One region of the Streptomyces sp. NPDC059373 genome, then DNA from elsewhere that is predicted to be linked to it. Evidence: riboswitches for the same ligand, from Rfam matches in the RefSeq annotation. Region 1 holds a riboswitch; each other region holds the start of a gene.

What was found. A riboswitch is a leader RNA that binds a small molecule or an ion and turns the genes downstream of it on or off. The one in region 1 is predicted to bind cyclic di-AMP.
Region 2: linked by a shared signal. The riboswitch ahead of ACFXJ5_RS01950 (NlpC/P60 family protein) and the one ahead of ACFXJ5_RS17355 (NlpC/P60 family protein) in region 1 are both predicted to bind cyclic di-AMP.
Region 3: linked by a shared signal. The riboswitch ahead of ACFXJ5_RS25280 (M23 family metallopeptidase) and the one ahead of ACFXJ5_RS17355 (NlpC/P60 family protein) in region 1 are both predicted to bind cyclic di-AMP.
Region 4: linked by a shared signal. The riboswitch ahead of ACFXJ5_RS30080 (transglycosylase family protein) and the one ahead of ACFXJ5_RS17355 (NlpC/P60 family protein) in region 1 are both predicted to bind cyclic di-AMP.

What each region holds. Positions count from the first base shown of each region.
Region 1 is NZ_JBHYXC010000010.1:181,994-187,753, forward strand. Features, by position in the region: gene ACFXJ5_RS17350 (NYN domain-containing protein) at 45-1,463, shown strand; cyclic di-AMP (ydaO/yuaA leader) riboswitch at 1,639-1,796, shown strand; gene ACFXJ5_RS17355 (NlpC/P60 family protein) at 1,807-2,835, shown strand; gene ACFXJ5_RS17360 (NlpC/P60 family protein) at 2,974-4,026, shown strand; gene ACFXJ5_RS17365 (hypothetical protein) at 4,250-5,407, shown strand; gene ACFXJ5_RS17370 (M48 family metallopeptidase) at 5,404-5,760, shown strand, end outside.
Region 2 is NZ_JBHYXC010000001.1:424,343-430,102, forward strand. Features, by position in the region: gene ACFXJ5_RS01940 (M23 family metallopeptidase) at 1-611, shown strand, start outside; gene pcrA (DNA helicase PcrA) at 655-3,093, opposite strand; cyclic di-AMP (ydaO/yuaA leader) riboswitch at 3,269-3,440, shown strand; gene ACFXJ5_RS01950 (NlpC/P60 family protein) at 3,449-4,543, shown strand; gene ACFXJ5_RS01955 (hypothetical protein) at 4,605-4,958, opposite strand; gene ACFXJ5_RS01960 (NlpC/P60 family protein) at 5,304-5,760, shown strand, end outside.
Region 3 is NZ_JBHYXC010000021.1:289-6,048, forward strand. Features, by position in the region: gene ACFXJ5_RS25275 (GntR family transcriptional regulator) at 1-670, opposite strand, end outside; gene ACFXJ5_RS25280 (M23 family metallopeptidase) at 869-1,594, opposite strand; cyclic di-AMP (ydaO/yuaA leader) riboswitch at 1,609-1,766, opposite strand; gene ACFXJ5_RS25285 (M16 family metallopeptidase) at 2,007-3,395, opposite strand; gene ACFXJ5_RS25290 (M16 family metallopeptidase) at 3,392-4,735, opposite strand; gene ACFXJ5_RS25295 (DNA topoisomerase (ATP-hydrolyzing) subunit A) at 4,939-5,760, shown strand, end outside.
Region 4 is NZ_JBHYXC010000029.1:62,349-68,108, reverse strand. Features, by position in the region: gene ACFXJ5_RS30090 (septum formation initiator family protein) at 1-303, opposite strand, end outside; gene eno (phosphopyruvate hydratase) at 571-1,851, opposite strand; gene ACFXJ5_RS30080 (transglycosylase family protein) at 1,975-2,319, opposite strand; cyclic di-AMP (ydaO/yuaA leader) riboswitch at 2,325-2,500, opposite strand; gene ACFXJ5_RS30075 (transglycosylase family protein) at 2,733-3,620, opposite strand; gene ACFXJ5_RS30070 (cytochrome P450) at 3,768-5,012, opposite strand; gene ACFXJ5_RS30065 (endonuclease V) at 5,030-5,719, opposite strand; gene ACFXJ5_RS30060 (DUF6479 family protein) at 5,729-5,760, opposite strand, start outside.

The DNA.
Region 1 (5,760 bases):
ACAGGGGGAGCAGGGGGAGGCGTCGAGGGACTGGACAGGAGTGGCTGGTGGACCGGACCGGCGGTAATCCGCAGGCGGCGCAGGACGGTGAGGGTGTGGCTGACGCCTCCCCGTCGGCCGCCGGAGAGGCCGCCGAGCAGGCCGTCGAGGCCCTGGACCGCCCGCTCCCGGAGGGCGTACGGCACCGGGTGGTGGCGCTTGCGGCGGACGCGTTCGGCGGGCTGACGCACGCCGAGCTGCCGTCGCAGCTGCGCCCGTACGCCCGCTTCACGCCCAGCCGCCGCGCGAAGTTCGCCGCCACGGCGCTGGCCACCGCTCTGGAGGGCGATCCGGCCTTCCGGCAGCGGATCGCCGCCCGGCTGCGGGAGGCCCAGCCCGAACTGGCCGACGCCCTGGACGCGGGCACCCCGCCGCCCGCCGTGGATCCGCTGGACGTGGCGGCGGCGGCGTATCTGCTGCGTCCGCCGGGGTGGTCCAAGCTGGTCGCCGCCGCCGGTGAGGAGGCGCAGCGCGCCCACGCCGAACGGGCCGGCGAGGAGGCCGCCCGGGAGCTGGCGCAGCTGCGCGAGGAGCTGGCGGCCGCCCGCGAGCAGTCCCGTGGCGAGGCCGTGAGGGCCCGCGCCGAGCTGGATGCCGCCCGCAAGGAGGTCGAGTCGCTGCACCGCAAGCTGCGCAGCGCGGCCAGTGACGTGAAGCGGGCCGAGGCGGCCCTGCGCAAGGTCGAGCACGAGCTGGAGGAGGTCCGGTCCGCCGCCGCGGCCGACCGGTCCTCCGCCGAGGTCGAGGGGCGCCGTCTGAAGTCCCGCCTCGCCGAGGCCGAGGCGGCGGTGGAGGCGGGGCGCCGGGCCGTACGCGAGGGCCGCAGCGTGGAGGACGTACGGCTGCGGCTGCTGCTCGACACGGTCCTTGACGCCGCGTCGGGGCTGCGGCGCGAGCTGGCGCTGCCGCCCCGCGACACGATGGGCATCCTGCCGGCCGACACGGTCGACGCGGTCAAGCCGGGCGCCATCAGCCCGAAGGACATCGCACGGCGTGCTTTGTCCGAGAATGATCCCGCGCTGCTCGACCAACTGCTCGCGCTGCCGCAGGCGCACCTCGTGGTGGACGGCTACAACGTCACCAAGACCGGCTATCCGGCGCTGCCGTTGGAGAAGCAGCGGCTGCGGCTGCTGGGCGGTCTCTCGGTGCTGGCCGCCCAGAGCGGCGCCGAGGTGACGTGTGTCTTCGACGGGGCGGATCTGGACGCCCCGGTGCTGCTCGCGCCGCCGCGCGGGGTGCGGGTGCTGTTCAGCAAAGCGGGCGAAACGGCCGACGAGTTGATCCGGCGTCTGGTTCGGGCGGAACCTCCCGGTCGTCCCGTTGTGGTCGTTTCGGCCGACCGTGAGGTCGCGGACGGAGTGGCGAAGGCCGGGGCGCGTCCGGTGCCTTCCACGTTGCTTCTCAAGCGACTTGCGCGGGTGTGACGCGAACTCAGCGTTAGGTTGCCTGCACTGGCTGTGTGATCTTTGTAAAGAAAACAGGTTGCGGCAGAGTTTTTACATACTTTGATTTGAACGGATCACATGTTGGTCACTAGGGTCAGGGCTCGTACCTCCGCGAGTTCGATCATCCACCCAGGATGGTGGCGGGGGTCCCGCCGAGTCTGAAGCGCAGCCCCCCTCTGCGCTCGGAGCCGGGGAACCACGTTCCCGGGGTGAATCGGCACCAGGGCGCTCCGCGAGGAGTGTTGAGGTGTCGTAGGGCTTCTTCCAGCCCGAACCCGACAGCTCACCCGGTAGGCGGCTGGAGGAAGAGGAGCTCGCCTTCGTGGCGTCCCACCGTCGTCCCAAGCCGGCCAGTCGTACGCGGGTCACCGTGCTCACCGCGACCGCTGCCGCGGCCGTTGCCCTCACGTCCCAGGCCGCCCAGGCCGCGCCCGCCAAGCAGTCCGTCAAGACGGTCAAGGCGCAGGTCAACAAGCTTTACGACGAGGCCGAGCAGGCGACCGAGAAGTACGACGGTGCCAAGGAGAAGCAGCAGACGCTGCAGAAGCAGGTCTCCCAGCTCCAGGACGAAGTGGCCCGCGAGCAGAGCGACCTCAACAACCTCCAGGACGAACTGGGTTCGCTCGCCAGCGCCCAGTACCGCAGCGGCGGCATCGACGAGTCCGTACAGCTCCTGCTGTCCGCGAACCCGGACGACTACCTCGCCAAGGCCTCCACGCTCGACCAGCTGAGCAACAAGCAGGCCGACGAGCTCAAGCAGATCGCGGAGAAGCAGCGCACCCTCGACCAGCAGAAGGCGGAGGCCGCCAGCAAGCTCCAGGAGCTGGACCAGACCCGCACCGAGCTGGGTACGAAGAAGAAGGAGATCCAGGCCAAGCTCCAGAAGGCCCAGAAGCTCCTCAACACCCTCACCGCCGCCGAGCGGGCCAGCCTCGCCGCGCAGCAGTCCGCTGCCAGCCGCTCCTCCAGCTCGCGCGTCAACCTCGGCAACGACACCGCGGCCAATCAGCGTGCCGCCGCCGCTCTGTCCGCCGCCGAGACCAAGCTCGGTGACCCCTACGTCTACGGTGCCAGCGGCCCCAGCTCCTTCGACTGCTCCGGCCTGACCTCCTGGGCCTACGCCCAGGCCGGCGTCTCCATACCCCGGACCGCCGAGTCCCAGGCGAGCGCGGGCACGCGCCTGACGGCGAGCCAGCTCAAGCCCGGTGACCTGGTCATCTTCTACAGCGACTACCACCACGTCGGCCTCTACGCGGGCAACGGCATGGTGCTGCACGCGCCGCGCACCGGTGAGAACGTCAAGTACGAGGCCATGAGCGACATGCCCTTCCAGTTCGGCGTCCGCATCTAGCGCAGCCGCTGAGCCCGTTCGGGTGATGACGGGCTGTGCCCGGAGCGCGGTTGACCTGGGGAAGAGGCCGGGCGGGCGCCGCCCGTGTGATCGGGGGTCTTTGAACTCGCCGTACGCGGCTGACTACTGTCAGCGCCCGTGGCTTCCCATCGACGCACCTCGCAGCCGGGCCTCGCCCGTACCACCCGCGTCACGGCCCTTTCGGCAGCCGCCGCGGCGACCGCAGCGGTGGCCGGGGCCACCGCCGCACCCATGGCGATGGCGCAGCCGGCGGACCCGCCGACCGATGTCGCCGGCCGGGTCGACCGGCTCTACGAGCAGGCGGAGCAGGCCACCGAGCGGTACAACGCGGCCCAGGAGCGCTCAAAGCGGCTGCGCCACGAGGTGAGCACGCTGCAGGACGAGGCCGCGCGCGGCCAGGAGCGGGTCAACCGGATGCGGGCCGGGCTCGGCATGCTCGCGGGCGCCCAGTACCGCAGCGGCGGAGTCGACCCCACGCTGGCGCTGATGCTGTCGGCCGACCCGGACGACTACCTGGACAAGGCGGCCGCTCTCGACCGCATCGGCACCCGCCAGGCCGAGCAACTGGCTGAGCTCAAGGACGCGCAGCGCGGGCTCGGCCAGAAGCGCTCCGAGGCCATGCTGAAGCTCGACGAGCTGGACCGCACCCGGCAGGACCTCAACGCCCGCAAGCGCGACGTGCAGGGCAAACTGGCCACCGCGCAGCGGCTCGTCAACTCCCTCTCCGCCGCCGAGCGGGCCGGCCTCGCCGCCCACCTCCAGGACCGCGCCTCGCGGGCCGGGCGCAGCATGGACCTGCACCTGCCCGACTTCGGACCCGCGTCCGGCCGCGCCGCGATGGCCGTCGCCGCCGCCCGGGCCGCCGTCGGCTCGCCCTACGCCTGGGGCTCGACCGGCCCGGGCTCCTTCGACTGCTCCGGGCTCATGGTCTGGTCGTACCGGCACGCCGGCATCGCGCTACCGCGTACCTCGCAGGCCCAGATGCACGCCGGGCAGCAGGTGCCGCTCGACCAGGCCAGGCCCGGCGACCTGATCATCTACCGGGGGGACGCCAGCCACGTCGGCATGTATGTCGGCGGCGGCCAGGTCGTCCACGCCCCCTATCCCGGCGCCCGGGTGCGTTACGACCCGGTCGGGATGATGCCGATCTCGGCGGTCACCCGGCCTTAGGGCCTGTCTTGTGGATCTCCGCGGCGTCGCGTGCCCTGGCACCAGCACTCGCGGCGTTGTCGTCAGTCAACGACGTCCCCCAGCCTGGCGGCTGGGAGGTGCCCCCACCGCGTCGCTTCCTTCCTCCGCCTTGCGATCACAGGCGTCAGACCCCGCTCCTTCTCCCACGGAGATCCACAAGACAGGCCCTGGGCACGGCCCGGGGCTCACTACGATCGGCGGCATGGGAGTACGTACGAGGGCCGCCGCGCTGCTGTGCTGCGTAGCGTTGCCGGCCGCCCTGCTCGCCGGGTGCGGCGGCGGTGGCGGGACCGTACGGGAAGACCCCCAGCGGATGCTGAACCGGCACGCCGCGGCCGTGCTGAACCACGACGAGGCCGCCTTCCTGGCCGACGTCGCGCCCGCGCAGCGCGCCGCGCAGCGGACGGTCTACCGGAACCTGGAGCGGCTGCCGCTCGCCTCGTGGTCGTACCGGCTCGTCCGGCGCACCGGCACGACGGCGAAGGTGCAGCTGAGCTACCGGCTCACGGGCTACGACTCCGCCCCGGTCACCTCCGCGCCGGCCCTGACCCTCGTCCCCGACGGCAGCCGCTGGGACATCGCCGGCAGCTCCCCGGCGGAGCTCTGGGACCAGGGCACGCTGCGGGTCGTCCGGGGCGCGCACAGCCTGGTGCTGGGCGTCGGGGCGTCGCAGGCCTCGCTCAAGGCGTACGCGGCCGATGTGGACCGCGCGGTGGCGACGGTGAGCGGGGTCTGGGGCGACGGGTGGGCGCGGCGGGTCGTGGTGGAGGTGCCGGGCTCCCTGCGGGACATGGCCGCGCTGCTGGACGCCTCCCCGACGGCCTACCAGGGCATCGCCGCCGTCACGACGGCGGAGCTGCGGGGGTCCTCGGCCTCGGTTCCGGCCGACCGGGTCGTCGTCAATCCCGAGGCCTTCGGCGAGCTTTCGGCACTGGGGCGGCGGGTCGTCCTCACCCACGAGACCACGCACGTCGCCACGCGCGCCGCGACGAACTCCGGCACCCCGCTCTGGCTCTCCGAAGGCTTCGCCGACTGGATCGGCTACCACGGCACCGGCCGCACCGCCCGGCAGGTCGCCCCCGAGCTGGCCCAGGACGTAGCGGCCGGCCGCACCCCGCAGGCGCTCCCGGCGAACGCCGACTTCGGCACCACCGCCACCGGCCTCGCCCAGGCCTACGAGGGCGGCTGGCTGGCCTGCCGCCTGGTCGAGGACGACTGGGGCGCCGGCAAGCTGGTGGCCCTGTACCGGGCGGTCGGCGCCGGCGCCGGTACCGAGGCCGCCCTGCGGAGCACACTGGGTATCGGCCTCGACGACTTCACCGCGCGCTGGCGCGCCTACGTACAGCGGGAGTTGGCATGACCTCGGAAGTCGCCGAAGACTTCACCGCCGAAGACTTCACTCCGGAGCAGGTCGCCCGCGGCCGGGCCCTGCGCCGCGCCCAGCTTCCCGCCGCCCTGGGCGGCCGGCTGGCCGGGCTCGCCCTGCTGCTCGCCCTCGGCCTGACGCCCGGCGGGGCCTGGCTCGCCGGCCTGTTCGGCGACGGCTGGGCCGCGCGGGTTCTGGCCGGCGGGCTGTCGCTCGTGGTGCTCCGTACGCTCCTCTCGCTGCCCTTCTCCGCACGGGTGCGGGTCGTACGGGCCCGCTTCGGCCTCGTCACCCAGGGCTGGGGCGGCTGGGTCCTCGATGTGCTGCGGGGGCTGCTGGTGTCCGTA
Region 2 (5,760 bases), on a different contig from region 1:
GCAGCGCCGGCTCCGGCACCACGAACACCCAGGCCGACGCCGCCACCAGCACCGTCACCACCAAGCTCGACCAGCAGCTGGCCGGGGTCAGCCGGGACGCGGACGACTTCGCGGACCGCGCCAGCCGCACCCAGGAGCGGATCGACCTCAAGGAACGCCAGGCGGCGGAAAAGAAGAAAAAGGAAGAGGAGGCCGCCGCCAAGGAGGCCGCCCGCCCCAAATATCTGCTCCCGGTGACGCAGAAGGGCCTCAGCGCCTACTTCGGCCAGGCCGGCGTCAACTGGATGTCGGTCCACACCGGCATCGACTTCCCGGTCAGCTACGGAACCCCCGTGATGGCCGCGACCGACGGCACCGTCCGCACGCAGTGGAACAGCGCGTACGGCAACATGGCCATAGTGACCTCCCCCGACGGCACCGAGACCTGGTACTGCCACCTCAGCAGCACCAAGATCCGGTCCGGGTCGGTCAAGGCCGGCGACGTCATCGCCTACTCCGGCAACTCCGGAAACTCCACCGGCCCGCACCTCCACTTCGAGGTACGCCCCAACGGCGGCGCCGCCATCGACCCGCTGCAGTGGCTGCTCAACAAGGGCCTCGACCCCCGCTGAGCCAGCCCCAGCCGAACCCGAACGGCAAGAGCCACAGCCAGGGCTAGAGCTTCTCCACCGGCGCATACCGCAGCAGCAGCCGCTTCGGCTTCTCCTCGCCGAAGTCGACCGTAGCCTCCGCCGAGTCCCCGGCGCCCTTCACCCCGACGACCGTGCCCAGCCCGAAGGTGTCGTGCGTGACCCGGTCGCCCACCGCCAGCGCCACCACCGGACGGTCCTTGGCGACCCGGCGCGTGGCGAAGCCGCTCGGGCCGCCCTTCGACCGGGACGACGAGAAGATCCCCGAGGCGGCGGCCGCCGACGCCGCGGCGGAAGCCGAGGGAGCCGACGAGCCACCGGTGCGCTTCCACTCGATCAGCGTCTCCGGGATCTCCTCCAGGAAGCGCGACGGCGGGTTGTACGAGGGCTGGCCCCAGGCGCTGCGCATCGTGGACCGGGTGACGTAGAGCCGCTCCCGTGCCCGCGTGATGCCGACGTATGCCAGCCGGCGCTCCTCCTCGAGCTCCTTGGCCTGGCCGAGGGAGCGCATATGGGGGAAGACGCCGTCCTCCATGCCCGTCAGGAAGACGACGGGGAACTCCAGGCCCTTCGCCGTGTGCAGCGTCATCAGCGTTATGACACCGCCACCGTCCCCCTCCTCTCCGTCGGGGATCTGGTCGGAGTCGGCGACCAGTGCGACCTGCTCCAGGAAGTCCGCCAGTGTGCCCGGCTGCTCCTCCGTGCGGTCCTGCTCGAACTCCAGGGCCACGGCGGCAAGTTCCTGGAGGTTCTCCACCCGGGTCTCGTCCTGGGGGTCCGTGGACGCCTGGAGCTCCGCCAGATAGCCCGTACGCTCCAGCACCGCCTCCAGCACGGTCGCGGGGCCCGCCCCGGACTCCACGATCGTCCGCAGTTCCTCCAGCAGCTCGTTGAACCGCTTCACCGCGTTCGCCGACCGGGCCGCCATGCCGTACGCCTCGTCGACCCGCCGCAGCGCGGCCGCGAAGGAGATCTTCTCCCGCAGCGCCAGCGCCTCCAGCATGGCCTCCGCGCGGTCACCGATGCCGCGCTTGGGCACGTTCAGGATCCGCCGCAGCGGGACGGTGTCCTCGGGGTTCGCGAGCACCCGCAGATAGGCGAGGACGTCACGGACTTCCTTGCGCTCGTAGAAGCGCACGCCGCCGACGACCTTGTACGGCAGGCCGACCCGGATGAACACTTCCTCGAAGACACGGGACTGGGCGTTCGTCCGGTAGAAGACGGCCACATCGCCGGGCTTCGCGTCCCCGGCGTCGGTGAGCCGGTCGATCTCCTCGGCGATGTACTGCGCCTCGTCGTGCTCCTGGTCGGCGACATAGCCGGTGATGACCGGGCCGTCGCCGGCCTCCGTCCACAGGTTCTTCGGGCGCCGCGAGGCGTTCCGCTCGATGACCGCGTTGGCCGCCGTCAGGATCGTCTGTGTGGAGCGGTAGTTCTGCTCCAGCAGGATCGTCCGGGCTTGCGGATAGTCCTCCTCGAACTGGAGGATGTTACGGATGGTGGCCCCGCGGAAGGCGTAGATCGACTGGTCCGCGTCACCCACCACACACAACTCGGCGGCCTCGTCGCCGGTCCCCACCAGCTCGCGCACCAGCGTGTACTGGGCGTGGTTGGTGTCCTGGTACTCGTCGACCAGCACATGGCGGAAGCGCCGCCGGTAGTGCTCGGCGACGTCGGGGAAGGCCTGGAGCAGGTGGACGGTGGTCATGATGATGTCGTCGAAGTCCAGTGCGTTGGCCTCGCGCAGCCGCGACTGGTAGAGCACATAGGCCTCGGCGAGCTTCTTCTCGAACGGGTTCTCCGCCTGGCCGGCGAAGGTCTCCTCGTCGATGAGCTCGTTCTTCAGGTTCGAGATCTTGGCGCTGAAGGACTTCGGCGGGTACTGCTTCGGGTCGAGGTCCAGATCCCGGCAGACCAGCGCCATCAGCCGCTTGGAGTCGGCGCCGTCGTAGATGGAGAAGCTGGAGGTGAAGCCGAGCCGCTTGCTCTCCCGCCGCAGGATCCGTACGCAGGCGCTGTGGAAGGTCATCACCCACATCGCGTTCGCGCGCGGGCCGACGAGCTGCTCGACGCGCTCCTTCATCTCACCGGCGGCCTTGTTGGTGAAGGTGATCGCCAGGATCTCGCCCGGGTGCACATGCCGGGTGGCCAGCAGGTGGGCGATGCGGTGGGTCAGGACGCGGGTCTTGCCCGAGCCGGCGCCCGCGACGATGAGCAGCGGGGCGCCCGCGTGCTCGACGGCGGCGCGCTGCTGCTCGTTCAGCCCTTCGAGCAGCGCGGCGGCGTCCACGACCGGGCGGTGGGCGCCGTCCCGGTAGTACGCGTCCCGGTGCACGGGCGCGTCGAAACGGCCGCCGAAGAGGTCGTGCGGGACCTGCTCCGGGACGTGGTCCTCGGGCGGCGGCGGGGACGCGTCGGTCGGCTCGAGGTCGGCCAGGAAGCTGTCGTCAAAGAGGCTGCTCATCGCCTCCCGAGTCTAGGCGGTAGCGCTGACAGCGACCGACGGTTCCTGTGCGTAAGGTAAAAGGTCACGAATCGGTTTCGGGATAAATCGAACATCAGCCTTCCCAAGCGCCACTCGGGTTGATTACGGTTCCGCATCAGGCGGCCCGCCCTCCCGGCGGCGACCGTGCCGTCACGGGCCGCCTTCGCTGAGTCCGGCGCGAGCCGGAGCCGGGGACCCACGTACGACGACCTTGGGGTGAATCGGTCCGCGAGTACGGGTGCGGGAACGCACACGTACGGACCGTAGGGCGGCCTTCCGATGCCCGAACCCGACAGCTAACCCGGTAAGCGGTCAACGGAAGGAGCCGCCTGCCTTGGCGACCCACCGCAAGCCCCGCAACGGCATACTCACCGCCCCCGGTCCGCGTGCGGCCGTGGGGCTCACGACCGCCGCACTGGCGACGGTCACCCTCTTCGGGGAGAGCGCGAGCGCGGCGCCGAGCACCGGCAGCAGCACGGCCTCCATCAAGAAGGTCCAGGCGAGCGTCAACAAGCTCTACCAGCAGGCCGAGGTCGCCACCGAGCGCTACAACGCGGCCAAGGACAAGACCGACAAGCAGCGCACCACCGCCGACAAGCTGCTGGACGAGGTCTCCCGCAAGACCGCCAAGCTCAACGCCACCCGGGACCAGCTCGGCGAGTTCGCCGCCGCCCAGTACCGCACCGGCGGCCTGGACGCCACGACCACGTACCTCCTGGCCAACGACCCGCAGCAGCTGCTCGACAACGCCCACGTCATGCAGCAGATGTCCGGCCGCACCGAGGCGGCCCTGGAGACCTTCCGCACCCAGCAGATCGAGATCGCCCAGGAACGCAGCAAGGCCGTCACGAGCCTGCAGAAGCTGGACGACTCGCAGCAGGAGCTGAGCAAGCAGAAGCTGGCCGTCCAGAAGAAGCTGACCACCGCGCAGAAGCTGCTCAACAGCCTCACGGCCAAGGAGAAGGCCCGGCTCGCGGCCATCCAGAAGGCGGCGGACGCGGCAGCCGCGCGGAAGGCCGCGGCAGCCAGCACGTCCACGTCCACATCCACCTCGACGAGCACCACCAGCAGCGGATACGCCGCCAAGGCCGCCAAGGCGATCGCCTTCGCCAGGTCCAAGCTCGGGGTGCCCTACGTCTACGGCGCCACCGGCCCCAACTCCTACGACTGCTCGGGCCTCACCCAGGCCGCCTGGGCCGCCGCAGGGGTCTCGATCCCGCGCGTCGCCAGCGCCCAGTACAGCTACGGCACCAAGATCACAGCCGCCGATCTACAGCCCGGCGACCTGGTCTTCTTCTACTCCGGCATCTCCCACGTCGGCCTCTACATCGGCGGCGGCGAGATGATCCACGCCCCGCACACCGGCACCGTCGTCAAGATCGCGCCGATCAGCGAGATGCCGATCGCCGGCTACGCGCGGATGGCCTGAGCAGCCCGCGGAACCAAGGAATCCGAAGGAATCCCGGGGAATCCCGGGGAATCCCGGGGAATCAGGTCCACAGGACGGCAATGAAGATGTTGGCGACGGTCAGGGCACCCACCGTGCCGAAGACCGCCGCCGGCTGCCGCTCCTCGTCGCGCTTGACGTAGACCAGGCCGAGGATCACCACCAGGAAGGCCAGCTTCACGCCGATCTTGATGTTGTTCACCGGCTGGTCGTCAGCTTGGTTCAGGCCGACGAGGAGGGCGCCCGTCACCAGCATCGTCAGCGCGCCGTGCAGCATCGCGGGGACGAAGCGGGCCTCGCCGCGTCCCATGGCCTTGAGCTGGGTGACGAAGCCGCCGAGGAGTGCGGCGATGCCGATGATGTGGAGGCCGACGACGAAGTGAATGAGTACGTCCATGGCACAGGACCCTAACCACGCCCTCCGGCCACTCCTGTAGCAGCCCCTCCGACCCGGTTGGGCCTCAACCGCCACATCGGTCACAGAGAGGCGGAAAGCATCCGGGTCACCCGTCGAACAGCGGTCATCTCCGGTCAGCTCCCGGCCGAATCGGAGCAGTCCCGCTCTCCTCACCGCTTCCGGGTGACAGTCAGGTTTAGCGTCCTCCTCCAGGTGGCCGATCCCCACGCCGGCGAGTCAGCGCCGGCCCGGTCGCCCCCGCCGAGGATCCGGCGGCGGTCGCTCCCCGTGCGGCCGTCGCCGGATCGCGTCGTCGGCGGGCCGAGGAAGGGAGTGAAGGCGTCCGTGGCGTCGCACCGAAGGCCCAAGCAGCGTTCGTTCACCGGCTCCACCGCACGCACCGCGGCCACGATCGCCATAGCCGGCGCCGCGTCCGTCACGATGTTCGGCGAGACCGGCCAGGCCGAACCCCGGCTCACCACCGAGCAGGCCAAGGCCAAGGTGGACAGCCTCTACGCGGAGGCGGAGGCCGCCACCCAGCAGTACGACGGCGCCAAGGAGAAGGCCGACACCGCCCGTACCCGGATCGCGGACCTCCAGGACGAACTCGCCCGCAAGACCGACCGCCTCAACACCACACGGGACCGCCTCGGCTCCATCGCCACCGCCCAGTACCGCTCGGGCGGCATCGACCCCGCCGTACAACTGGCCCTCGACTCCAGCCCCGAGGACTACCTGGCGCGGGCCGAGTTCGTGGACCAGCTCAGCGGCCGCCAGTCCGCCGCCCTGCGGACGCTCGCCA
Region 3 (5,760 bases), on a different contig from region 1:
CAACCCGCTCCGGACGCCGCAGCCGGTGCGCCCCGGCCGACCGCTCGACGTGCCCCGCCGCCAGCTTGCGGGCCCGCTCGGCGTCCCCGCGCGCCACCGCGTCGACGATCGCCCCGTGCTCCTCCCAGGACTCCACGGCACGTCCCGGCGAGTCGACCGCGTACACCCAGGCGATCTTGTGCCGCAGCTGCGTCAGCAGCGCGACCAGTGTGGGACTGCCGGATGCCTGCGCCAGCGTCTCGTGGAACCAGCCGTCCAGCGACGGCAGGTCCGACAACTGCCCCTGCAGGGAACGCTCCTGCCCGAGCCGGACCAGCCCGCGCAGCACCTTGATGTGCGCCTCCGTGCGGCGCTGGGCGGCACGCGCCGCACCCAGCGGCTCCAGCACGCCGCGGATGTCCAGCAGATCGGCCGCCTCCTGGTCGGTGGGCTCGGCGACCGACGCCCCGGCGTGTCTGCGCGTGCGTACGAACCCCTCGGACTCCAGCGTCCGCAGCGCCTCGCGCACCGGGACCCGCGACACCCCGTACCGCTTGGCCAGCAGTTCCTCGGTCAGCCTGCCGCCCGGCGGATAGAAACCGCTGATGATGTCGTCACGGATCGCCGTGCACACCGCTTGGGCGGAAATACGACGCCCTGCGCCGCCCGTCCCGTTCACATCCGATCCCACATCGCCGGTCCCTTCATTTCCCCGTCCGGATTAATCGCCGCGTAACGCAGGTCTAGACGTTTCTTCGGCGACTCTATTCCAGCACAACCGGGATTCCGAGGGCAGCCCCTAATTCGGCGAGTATTTTTGGACACACGAAGGCCCCGGCGGGTGGGGGGCCGCCGAGGCCTTCGTTGTGGGGGGAGGATCGCCGGAGCGTCAGACCGTCACGCCGTGCTTCCGCAGGTACGCGACGGGGTCGACGTCCGAGCCATAGCTCTGGGTGGTGCGCACCTCGAGGTGCACATGCGGTCCGGTCACATTGCCGGTCGCGCCCGACAGGCCGAGCTGCTGACCTGCGGACACCGTCTGGCCGACCGAGACGCCGATCGAGGAGAGGTGGCCGTAGAGCACGTACATCCCGTCGGACATCCGCAGGATCACGTTGTTGCCGTACGAGCCGCCCCAGCCCGCCTCGACGACGGTCGCCGGGCCGACGGCGTGGACCGGGGTCCCCGTCGAGGCGATGAAGTCCGCGCCGGTGTGATAGCCGGACGCCCACAGACTGCTCGTGGCGTGATACGGCGTCGATATGGACGAATTGACCGGTTTCACCCAGCTCGTCAGGCTCTTCCGGGCTCCCGCCGAGCGCGACGCGCGGGCCGCGCGCTGCTTGGCCGCGGCGGCAGCCTGCGCCTTGGCCTTCGCCTCCCGCTCCTGCTTGGCCTTCGCCTCGGCGGCGGCCTTCTTCTTCGCCGCGTCGGCCGCCTTCTGCTGGGCGTCCGCCTGGGCGGCGATGTGCGTGGCCAGGCTGTCGGTCACGGTCGCGACCCGGGTGAAGGCGGTGGTGTCCACCGCCTGGGCCTCGGTGGCCGCCGCTCCGGTGGTCACGGTGGCCGCGAGCACGGCAGCGCAGGCCAAAGTCGTACGTATGGTGAGCGCCATGGGTGGGCGAGTGTCCTTTCCTTCCTTCTCGCCTACCGGGTTAGCTGACGGGTTCGGAGCAGGAAGGTCTCCTACGAGCTGCCTGAGCAGGCTCGATTCACCCCAGGGGGACATGATGTGGGTCCCCGGCTCCCCAGGCTCACGCCCTGCGGGGACTCGGCGATCGTTGCTCCGGTGCCGCGTGCTGCGGCTGCTTCTGCCGGACAACGAGCGATGACGCTAGCCGCGTCCTGCGCCGGTAACCAAAAAAATCGGACCATGTGTGCGGGATGCCACACCAGGGGGCACAGGGGGCGGTCTCCCCCACCCCGCCCCTTCCCGGGCCCGCACCCCGGACCCCCAACGCCCTGGCGGGGCGTGGGGGGCACGAACACTGGTCCCCGCCGTTGCCGGGGTGCGGGTGGGCCGGACCTCAGGAGGAGACGACGTCCACGGGGCCGATGCCGAGGGCCTTGACGGGCTCGGCGATCGTCGCGGCGTCGCCGACGAGGACGACGACGAGGCGGTCGAGGGGGAAGGCGCTGACGGCGGCTGCGGTGGCTTCGACGGTGCCGGTGTCGGCGAGGCGGGCGTAGAGCTGGGCCTGGTAGTCGTCGGGGAGGTGCTGCTCGACCTGGTCGGCGAACGTGCCGGCGACCGCGGAAGCGGTCTCGTAGCGGAGCGGGGCGACGCCGACGAGGTTCTGGACGGCCACGTCACGCTCGGCGTCGGTGAGGCCGTCCGCGGCCAGCGTGCGGAGCACCTGCCAGGTGTCGGCGAGCGCGGGGGCCGTGACGTCGGTGGCCACGGAGCCGCTGATGCCGAGCAGGGAGGCGCCGGTGCCGTCGGGGGTGGAGAGGAGGACCTGGCCGAAGGCACGTACGCCGTAGGTGTAGCCCTTCTCCTCCCGCAGGACGCGGTCCAGCCGGGACGTGAGCGTGCCGCCCAGGCAGTAGGTGCCGAGGACCTGGGCCGGCCAGACCGGGTCGTGGCGGTCGGAGCCGGTGCGGCCGATGAGGACCTGGGTCTGGACGGCGCCGGGGCGGTCGACGATCACGACGCGCGCATGGTCGTCGGAGGTGATCGACGGCAGCGGGCGGCGCTCGGCCGGCTTGCCGCTCCACTCGCCCAGCGTCTCGGCGAGCAGCGCGTCGAGGTCGATGCCGGTGAGGTCACCGACGACCACGACGGTCGACGTGGAGGGCCGCACGTGGGCGTCGTAGAACGTCCGGACCGCCGCCGCGTCGATCCGGGCGACCGTCTCCTCGGTGCCCTGGCGGGGCCGGGAGCAACGCAGCTCGGGCGCGAAGAGCTCCTTGGACAGCGCCATGGCGGCCCGGCGGGCGGGGTTCGCCAGCTCGTGGGGGATCTCGTCGAGCCGGTTGTTGACCAGCCGTTCGACCTCGCTGTCGGGGAAGGCGGGGGCGCGCAGGGCGTCCGCCAGCAGCCCCAGGGCCTTGTCGAGCCGTGACGCGGGGACCTCCAGCGAGACCCGAACGCCGGGGTGGTCGGCGGCGGCGTCGAGCGTGGCGCCGCAGCGCTCCAGCTCGGCGGCGAACTCCTCGGCGGTGTGCTTGTCGGTGCCCTCGGAGAAGGCGCGGGCCATGATCGTGGCCACGCCGTCCAGGTCCTCGGGTTCGGCGTCGAGCGGCGCCGAGAGCAGCACCTCGACGGCGACGACCTTCTGGCCGGGGCGGTGACTGCGCAGGACGGTCAGCCCGTTGGGCAGGGTGGAGCGGCCGGGCGCGGGGAAGTCCCACGGCTTGGGCTCCCCTGCCTGCGGCTGCGGGTGGAACGTCATGGTGGGTGCGACGTCGGTCACTGGTCCGCGCCTTCCTCGTCCTGGTCGTCGTCGTCATTGGCGGCGCCCGTCGGCTCGTACACGAGCACGGCCCGGTTGTCGGGTCGCAGGGTCGCGGCGGCGACCTCCTTGACCTCCTCCGGGGTGATCTCCAGGACCCGCTGTACGGCGCTGAGCGCCAGCTGCGGGTCGCCGAAGAGCACGGCGAAGCGGCACAGTTCGTCGGCGCGGCCGCCGACCGTGGCCAGCCGGTCCAGCCATTCACGCTCCAGCTGGGCCTGCGCGCGCTCCATCTCCTCCGGGGTCGGGCCCTCCTCCGCGAAGCGGGCCAGCTCCTCGTCGACCGCAGCCTCGATGTCGGGCACCTCGACGCCGCTGGAGGTCTTCACGTCCAGCCAGCCCAGCGACGGCGCCCCCGCGAGCCGCAGCAGACCGAAGCCGGCCGCGACGGCTGAGCGGTCCCGCCGCACCAGCCGGTTGTGCAGCCGGGAGGACTCCCCGCCGCCCACGATGGTCAGCGCCAGGTCGGCGGCGTCGGACTCCCGGGTGCCGTCGTGCGGCAGCCGGTACGCGGCCATCAGCGCCCGGGACGGCACGTCCTCCTCGATGACCTCGCGCAGTTGCCCGCCGATCACTCCGGGGAGTGAACCGTCGCGCGGCTCGGGCTTGCCGTCGTGGGCGGGGATGGACCCGAAGTACTTCTCGACCCAGGCCAGCGTCTGTCCGGGGTCGATGTCGCCGACCACTGCGAGGACGGCGTTGTTGGGCGCGTAGTACGTACGGAAGAACGCCCGGGCGTCCTCCAGCGAGGCCGCGTCCAGGTCGGCCATCGAACCGATCGGGGTGTGGTGGTAGGGGTGGCCGTCCGGGTAGGCGAGGGCGGTCAGCCGCTCGAAGGCCGTGCCGTACGGGACGTTGTCGTACCGCTGGCGGCGTTCGTTCTTGACGACGTCGCGCTGGTTGTCCAGGCTCTCCTGGTCCAGCGCGGCCAGCAGGCTGCCCATGCGGTCGGCCTCGAGCCACAGGGCGAGTTCCAACTGGTGGGCCGGCATGGTCTCGAAGTAGTTGGTGCGCTCGAAGCTGGTGGTGCCGTTGAGCGAGCCGCCCGCGCCCTGGACGAGCTCGAAGTGGCCGTTGCCCTTGACGCTCCCGGAGCCCTGGAACATCAAGTGCTCGAAGAGGTGGGCGAGTCCGGTACGGCCCTTGACCTCGTGGCGGGAACCGACGTCGTACCAGAGGCAGACCGCGGCGACCGGGGTGAGGTGGTCCTCGGAGAGCACCACGCGCAGGCCGTTGGCCAGGCGGTGCTCGGTCGCGGTGAGGCCGCCGGATTGTGCCTCCGGCGTGGCCGTGTGACCCATGGGCAAGCTGTCCTTCCGGTCGCATGCTCTGTCTTTTGTGCTGAGTCCTGCCACTCTAGGCAGCGTGCCGACCGTGCGCGAAGTTCCCGATCGGGGCGTCTTGAACCCGGGGGGTGGTCGGCAGTGTCAGTAGGGCGGTCCACAATGGACCGCATCACGTTACGCCGTACCCGCACAGGTCCAGCCGAAGGAGCAGCGCCGAGATGGCCCGCCGCACCACGAAGACCCCGCCGCCGGACGACTTCGAGGAGCGCATCCTCGACATCGACGTCGTCGACGAGATGCAGGGTTCCTTCCTTGAGTACGCGTACTCGGTCATCTACTCGCGTGCGCTGCCCGACGCCCGCGACGGGCTCAAGCCCGTCCATCGCCGCATCGTCTACCAGATGAACGAGATGGGGCTGCGCCCCGAGCGCGGTTACGTCAAGTGTGCGCGCGTCGTCGGTGAGGTCATGGGCAAGCTCCACCCCCATGGCGACTCCTCGATCTACGACGCCATGGTGCGCATGGCCCAGCCCTTCTCCATGCGCCTCCCGCTGATCGACGGCCATGGCAACTTCGGCTCGCTCGACGACCTGCCCGCCGCCATGCGCTACACCGAGTCGCGGATGTCGGGCGCCGCGCAGCTCATGGTCGAGTCGATCGACGAGGACACCGTCGACTTCGCGCCCAACTACGACGGCCAGGAGCAGGAGCCGGGTGTCCTGCCCGCCGCGTATCCGAATCTGCTGGTCAACGGCTCCTCCGGGATCGCCGTGGGCATGGCGACCAACATGCCGCCGCACAACCTGGGCGAGGTCATCGCCGCCGCCCGCCACCTGATCAGACACCCGGCCGCCGACCTCGACGCCCTGATGCGCTTCGTACCGGGCCCCGACCTCCCGACGGGCGGCCGGATCATCGGGCTGACCGGGATCCGGGACGCGTACGAGAACGGGCGCGGCACCTTCAAGATCCGCGCGACGGTGTCGGTGGAGGACGTGACCCCGCGCCGCAAGGGCGTGGTCGTCACCGAGCTGCCGTTC
Region 4 (5,760 bases), on a different contig from region 1:
CCGTACGTACGCCGGGTCCTGCCAGCGCGCCTTCTGCTCCCGGAGCTGCTCCACCCGCTTGCGCGCGTCCTGCGCCTGGCGGCGCTGGTCCGCGATGGCGCTGCGCTGCGCGATGTACTGCCTCATGGGGTACGCCAGGGCGACCACCAGCGCGCACACCACGAGCGCCAGCAGCGCCGCCCGGCCGGTCAGCCGGTTCCGGCGCGGCGCGCTCGGGCCTCTGCCCGTCGCCCGGTACACGCGGGCCTGCGCCTGCGCGCCCAGGGCGCGGATCCGCGTCGCGGTGGAGAAGCGGTCCGGCACGGGCACCTCCGGTGGGGGTTCGCGTTTGGGTCGGCGGCTTGGCCTTCGGTCACCCTACGCGGGCCGGGGGCCCGGGGGTCTTCCCCCACCCCGCCCCTTCCCGAAACCAGGGGCTCTGCCCCTGGACCCCATGGGGTTTCGCCGTCGAGTGCAGGCCCGTGGCCGGGTTGTGCCAGCCCTCCCCCGGCCTTCGGCCGGGGGGGACCCCCACCTCGCTTCGCTCGCCTCAGGCGGAACGACCTACCCACAACCCGGCGGGGCCGGCTGTCAGCCCTTGAAGCGGGGGAACGCGGAGCGGCCTGCGTAGACCGCGGCGTCGTCGAGGATCTCCTCGATGCGCAGGAGCTGGTTGTACTTGGCGACGCGCTCGGAGCGCGCGGGGGCGCCCGTCTTGATCTGGCCGCAGTTGGTGGCGACGGCGAGGTCGGCGATGGTGACGTCCTCGGTCTCGCCGGAGCGGTGGGACATCATGCACTTGTAGCCGCTGCGCTGGGCGAGCTCGACGGCGTCGAGGGTCTCGGTCAGGGAACCGATCTGGTTGACCTTGACCAGGAGGGCGTTGGCGGTGTTGTTGTCGATGCCCTTCTGGAGGCGCTCGGGGTTGGTGACGAAGAGGTCGTCGCCGACGATCTGCACCTTGTCGCCGAGCTGCTCGGTGAGGGTCTTCCAGCCGTCCCAGTCGTCCTCGAACAGCGGGTCCTCGATGGAGACCAGCGGGTACGCGTCGACGAGCTCGGCGTAGTACGCGGTGAGTTCGGCTGCGGAGAGGGCCTTGCCCTCGAACTCGTACGAGCCGTCCTTGTAGAACTCGGACGCGGCGACGTCGAGCGCGAGCGCGATGTCCTGGCCGGGCTGGTAGCCGGCCTTCTTGATGGCCTCGACGATGAGGTCGAGGGCGGCGCGGTTGGAGTCGAGGTTGGGGGCGAAGCCGCCCTCGTCGCCGAGGCCCGTGGAGAGGCCGCGCTCCTTCAGGACCGCCTTGAGGGTGTGGTAGACCTCGGCGCCCCAGCGCAGGGCCTCGGAGAAGGACTCCGCGCCGATCGGGGCGATCATGAACTCCTGGATGTCCACGTTGGAGTCGGCGTGCGAGCCGCCGTTGAGGATGTTCATCATCGGGACCGGCAGCACGTGGGCGTTCGGGCCCCCCAGGTACCTGAACAGCGGGAGGTCGGAGGCCTCGGAGGCGGCGTGGGCCACGGCCAGCGAGACGCCGAGGATGGCGTTGGCGCCGAGCGAGGACTTGTCCGGGGTGGCGTCGAGGTCGAACATCGCCTGGTCGATCAGGCGCTGCTCGGTGGCGTCGTAACCGACGAGCTCCGGGCCGATCTGCTCGATGACGGCGAGAACGGCCTTCTCCACGCCCTTGCCGAGGTAGCGGCTCTTGTCGCCGTCCCGGAGTTCGAGGGCCTCGAACGCTCCGGTGGAGGCCCCGGACGGAACAGCGGCACGTCCGGTGCTTCCGTCGTCGAGGCCGACCTCGACCTCGACGGTGGGGTTACCTCGCGAGTCGAGGATTTCCCGGGCTACGACGACGTCGATGGACGGCACGTGAGTCTCCTTTGGATGTCTCTTCTTTTTCGTGCTGAGCCTAGCCGACACCAAAAGCCCCGGCCGGGCACGCAGGGGGGAAGTGCGTGCCCGGCCGGGGAGCCGTGGGGTGAACAGCCGGTGTCAGAGGTTCTTGCCGCAGACCGGCCAGGCGCCCTTGCCCTGGCTGGCCAGGACCTTCTCGGCGATGGCTATCTGCTGGTTCTTGGTGGCCAGGTCGGCGCGGGCGGCGTACTTGGTGCCGCCGAAGGCCTTCCAGGTGGAGTTGGTGAACTGCAGGCCACCGTAGAAGCCGTTGCCGGTGTTGATGTGCCAGTTGCTGGTGGACTCGCAGGCGGCGACCCGGTCCCACGCGGACGTGGAGGCGGCGGAGGCGGTGGTGGCGGTCAGCATCGGGACGGCGACAGCGGTGGTGGCGACGGCGCCGAGCAGGGCGTAGCGGACCGTCTTGGAGGCACGACGAATCATTTGAGTTGGTTCCTCACCGACGCCTGCGAGGTCAGCTGTCGGGTTCGGGCCGTGTGAGTGCCCGGTGCTGCGCGTCATGCGCGCAGCGCTTAACCCCAAGCCGTACGGAGCCGGATCCATCCGTTTCCGTACGGCGGCGAACCTGTGGGTCCCCCGCTCCTGCCTACGGCGCTTTCGCGTCGACTGTTCCCGTCGGTCGGCGGCAGGATTCGGCGTTCCTGACCGGCGGGGCCCGCGGCGGCGAGCGATGTCGACCGTAAGCAAAGCTCTGGTTAAGGGGCAATCCCCCCAAGATCACCACCGACGCGCCGATCCCGACCATCGGAATTCACATAATTCCAGGTGAGAGCGGGTGAATCAGGGCTGAACGGACACTCCGTACCCAAACCTCCGGGTAAGGCTTGTCACACCGGCTACCCCACCGTCAGATACTGTCCGGGGTGGATCACTCCCGGATCGTCACCGATCACGGTCTTGTTGGCCTCGTAAAGGGCGCGCCATCCGCCGGTCACGTGCTCCTCGGCGGCGATGTCGCAGAGCGAGTCGCCGTCGCGCACCCGGTAGCGCTGCGGGCCGGTGGTGTCGGCGTCCGCCTTGGCCGCGCTGCGGGTGAGCTTGCCCCAGGCGGCCTCCGCGGTGGCGGGGGCTGTCTCGGGCTTGGCGTGCCGGCCCGTGCTGCGGGAGGGGGCGGAGGGGGTGGGGGCCGCGGCCTCGGTGGACGACGGGTCCGGCGATGCGGTGGCCTTCGTCGAGTCGCCGCTGCCGGTGTTCGAGGTGGAGCCGGAGGCGGAGTCGGTCGGGGTGTCCGTGGCACCGTCGGTCGGAGTGGTGGCCCCGTCCGTGGGGGTGGCGGTGGCCCCGTCCGTCGGGGAGGCGGAGGTGGAGCTCGACGCCGAACCGGAGGCGGTGCCGTTGACCGCGAAGGTAAGGCCCGAGATGTCGGCGCAGGTCGGCCACGCGTCGACGCCGAGGGCGCCGAGGATGTCGTCGGCCACGGTTATCTGCTCGTTCTCGCTGGCCAGGTCGGGGCGTTTCGCGTAGTCCCGGCCGCCGTACTCGTCCCAGGTCTCCTGGGTGATCTGCAGCCCGCCGTAGAAGCCGTTGCCGGTGTTGGCGCTCCACAGGCCGCCGCTCTCGCAGAGCGCGACCGCGTTCCAGGTGTTGGTGCTGACGTCGGCGGCCTGCGCGCCGCCCGCGGCGAAGAGTGGGAGCGCGATCCCGGCCCCGGTCGCCGCGACGACCACCATTGCGGTGGGCGCCTGGCGCGGTTTGCGGTGCCTGCCGTTCCCGGACGTCAGCATGCGATCGCCTTTCTCAAACGAAGATTGCGACGATCGCAGAACGTAGCGGCGTTGGCCATGGCATCACAAGTCGATGTATTGGAGATCACGTGAAGATCACGGGATTGACGGAGTGTCACATTCCGCATCGCCCCTGCTCAGCCCGAACTACCCCTCAGGTGTGAAAAAAACCGGAAGAGTCCGCAGTCCGCGCATGATCAACCCGCCCCGCCAGCGCAGCTCCGACGGCTCGGCGGCCAGGCTCAGGTCCGGCAGCCGGGTCAGCAGCGTGGCCAGCGCGGCCTGCGCCTCAAGTCGGGCCAACGGGGCGCCCAGGCAGTAGTGGATGCCGTGTCCGTAACCGAGGTGCTGGTTGTCGCGGCGGGTCAGGTCGAGGGTGTCCGGCTGCTCGAAACGGGCCGGATCGCGGTCGGCGGCAGCCAGTACGACGAGCACCGGATCGCCCGTCGCGATGTCCTGGCCGCCGATGGTCAGCGGGCCGGTCGCGAAGCGCCAGGTCGCCAGCTCCACCGGGCCGTCGTAGCGCAGCAGTTCCTCGACGGCGGTCGCGAGCAGCGCGGTGTCGCCGTCGGCCAGGGCCTGTTGGAGCTGGGCGCGCTGCTCGGGGTGGCGCAGCAGCGTGTACGTACCGTTGCCGATGAGGTTGACGGTCGTCTCGAAGCCCGCGAACAGGAGGATGAAGGCCATCGCGGCCGCCTCGTTCTCGGTGAGGTGCTCGCCGTGGTCACTCGCCCGGATGAGGCCGGAGATCAGGTCGTCCGCCCCTTCCTGCCCCAGGCTCTCCCGCTTTCGGTGGATCAGCTCCAGCAGATACGCCCGCATCTTCTTCACCGCGCGGGCGACTCCGCCGCGTGGTCCGCCGCCGTGCCGGATCATCATCCCGGCCCAGTCGCGGAAGTCGTCCTGATCCTCGGCCGGGACGCCCAGCAGGTCGCAGATCGCGTAGATCGGCAGCGGGAAGGCGAACTCATGGATGAGGTCCGCCTCCCCGGTCTTCGCGAAGCCGTCGATGAGCCGGTCGGTGAGCTCCTGCACGCGCGGCGCGAACTCCGCCACCCGGCGCGGTGTGAAGGCCTTCGAGACCAGCCTGCGCAGCCGCGTGTGGTCCGGCGGGTCGATGTTGAGCAGATGCGTCATCAGGTCGGCGCTGCGCTCGCCGGGGATCCCGACCTTGCCCTTGTGGTGGGCCTGCTCGCTGTGGTGCACCGGGTTCTTGCTCAGCCGCGCGTCCGCGAGGGCCTGCCGCGCGTCCGCGTAGCGCGTGACCAGCCATGCCTCGACCCCGCTGGGGAGGGTGGTGCGGTGCACGGGCGAGTGCTCGCGCAGCCATCCGTACGCCGGGTAGGGATCGGTCGCGAATTCCCAGGTGAACAGGGTCGGGGTCTCAGACACCCCACGACCCTACGGCCCTACGACACCGGCACGTCCCGGCTGAGCCGGTCCGCGAGCCTGGTCGTCTCCGGCAGGCGGTACTTCGGCGTCAGCGCCAGGATGTGCCGGCACGCCGTGTCCAGGTCGATCCGGTGCCCCGTCGACACGTACACCGGCTTCACCCCGTCCTGCGTGCGCAGCGCGCGGCCGACCGTCTCGCCGCCGTCGGTGAGGGCCGCGTACGAGCCGCGCACGGGGGCCAGGTCGTGGGGGTCGTACGTCCCGACGAAGGGGGTCTTCGCGACGCCCGCCGTCGCGATGCCGGTGATCACGCCGAGGTGGCAGGCCAGCCCGAAGCGGCGCGGGTGTGCCAGGCCGTGCCCGTCGCAGAGCAGCAGGTCGGGGGTCGTACGGATCCGCTCCAGGGCCTCGATCAGCACCGGCAGTTCCCGGAAGGCGAACAGCCCCGGTACGTACGGGAAGGACGCCCGGCCCACCGCGGTCGCCTGCTCGACCGGGGCCAGCGTCCGCGCGTCGATCACCACCACGGCGGCCACGACCGCGTCCGACGCGCCACCGCTGCCGGCGTAGGCCACGTCCAGACCCGCGACCAGGCGCGGCGACTGCGGTCCCGGACCGACGTGATCGGCCCGGGAACGCAGTTCGTCCTGCAGGGCCAGCGCTCCGGCCTCGTCCTGCGGCCAGGCGTGAGGTACCTCGATGCGCATCCGGCGAGGCTACTTCACCGTGTGCGAACCCCAGTTTCCGA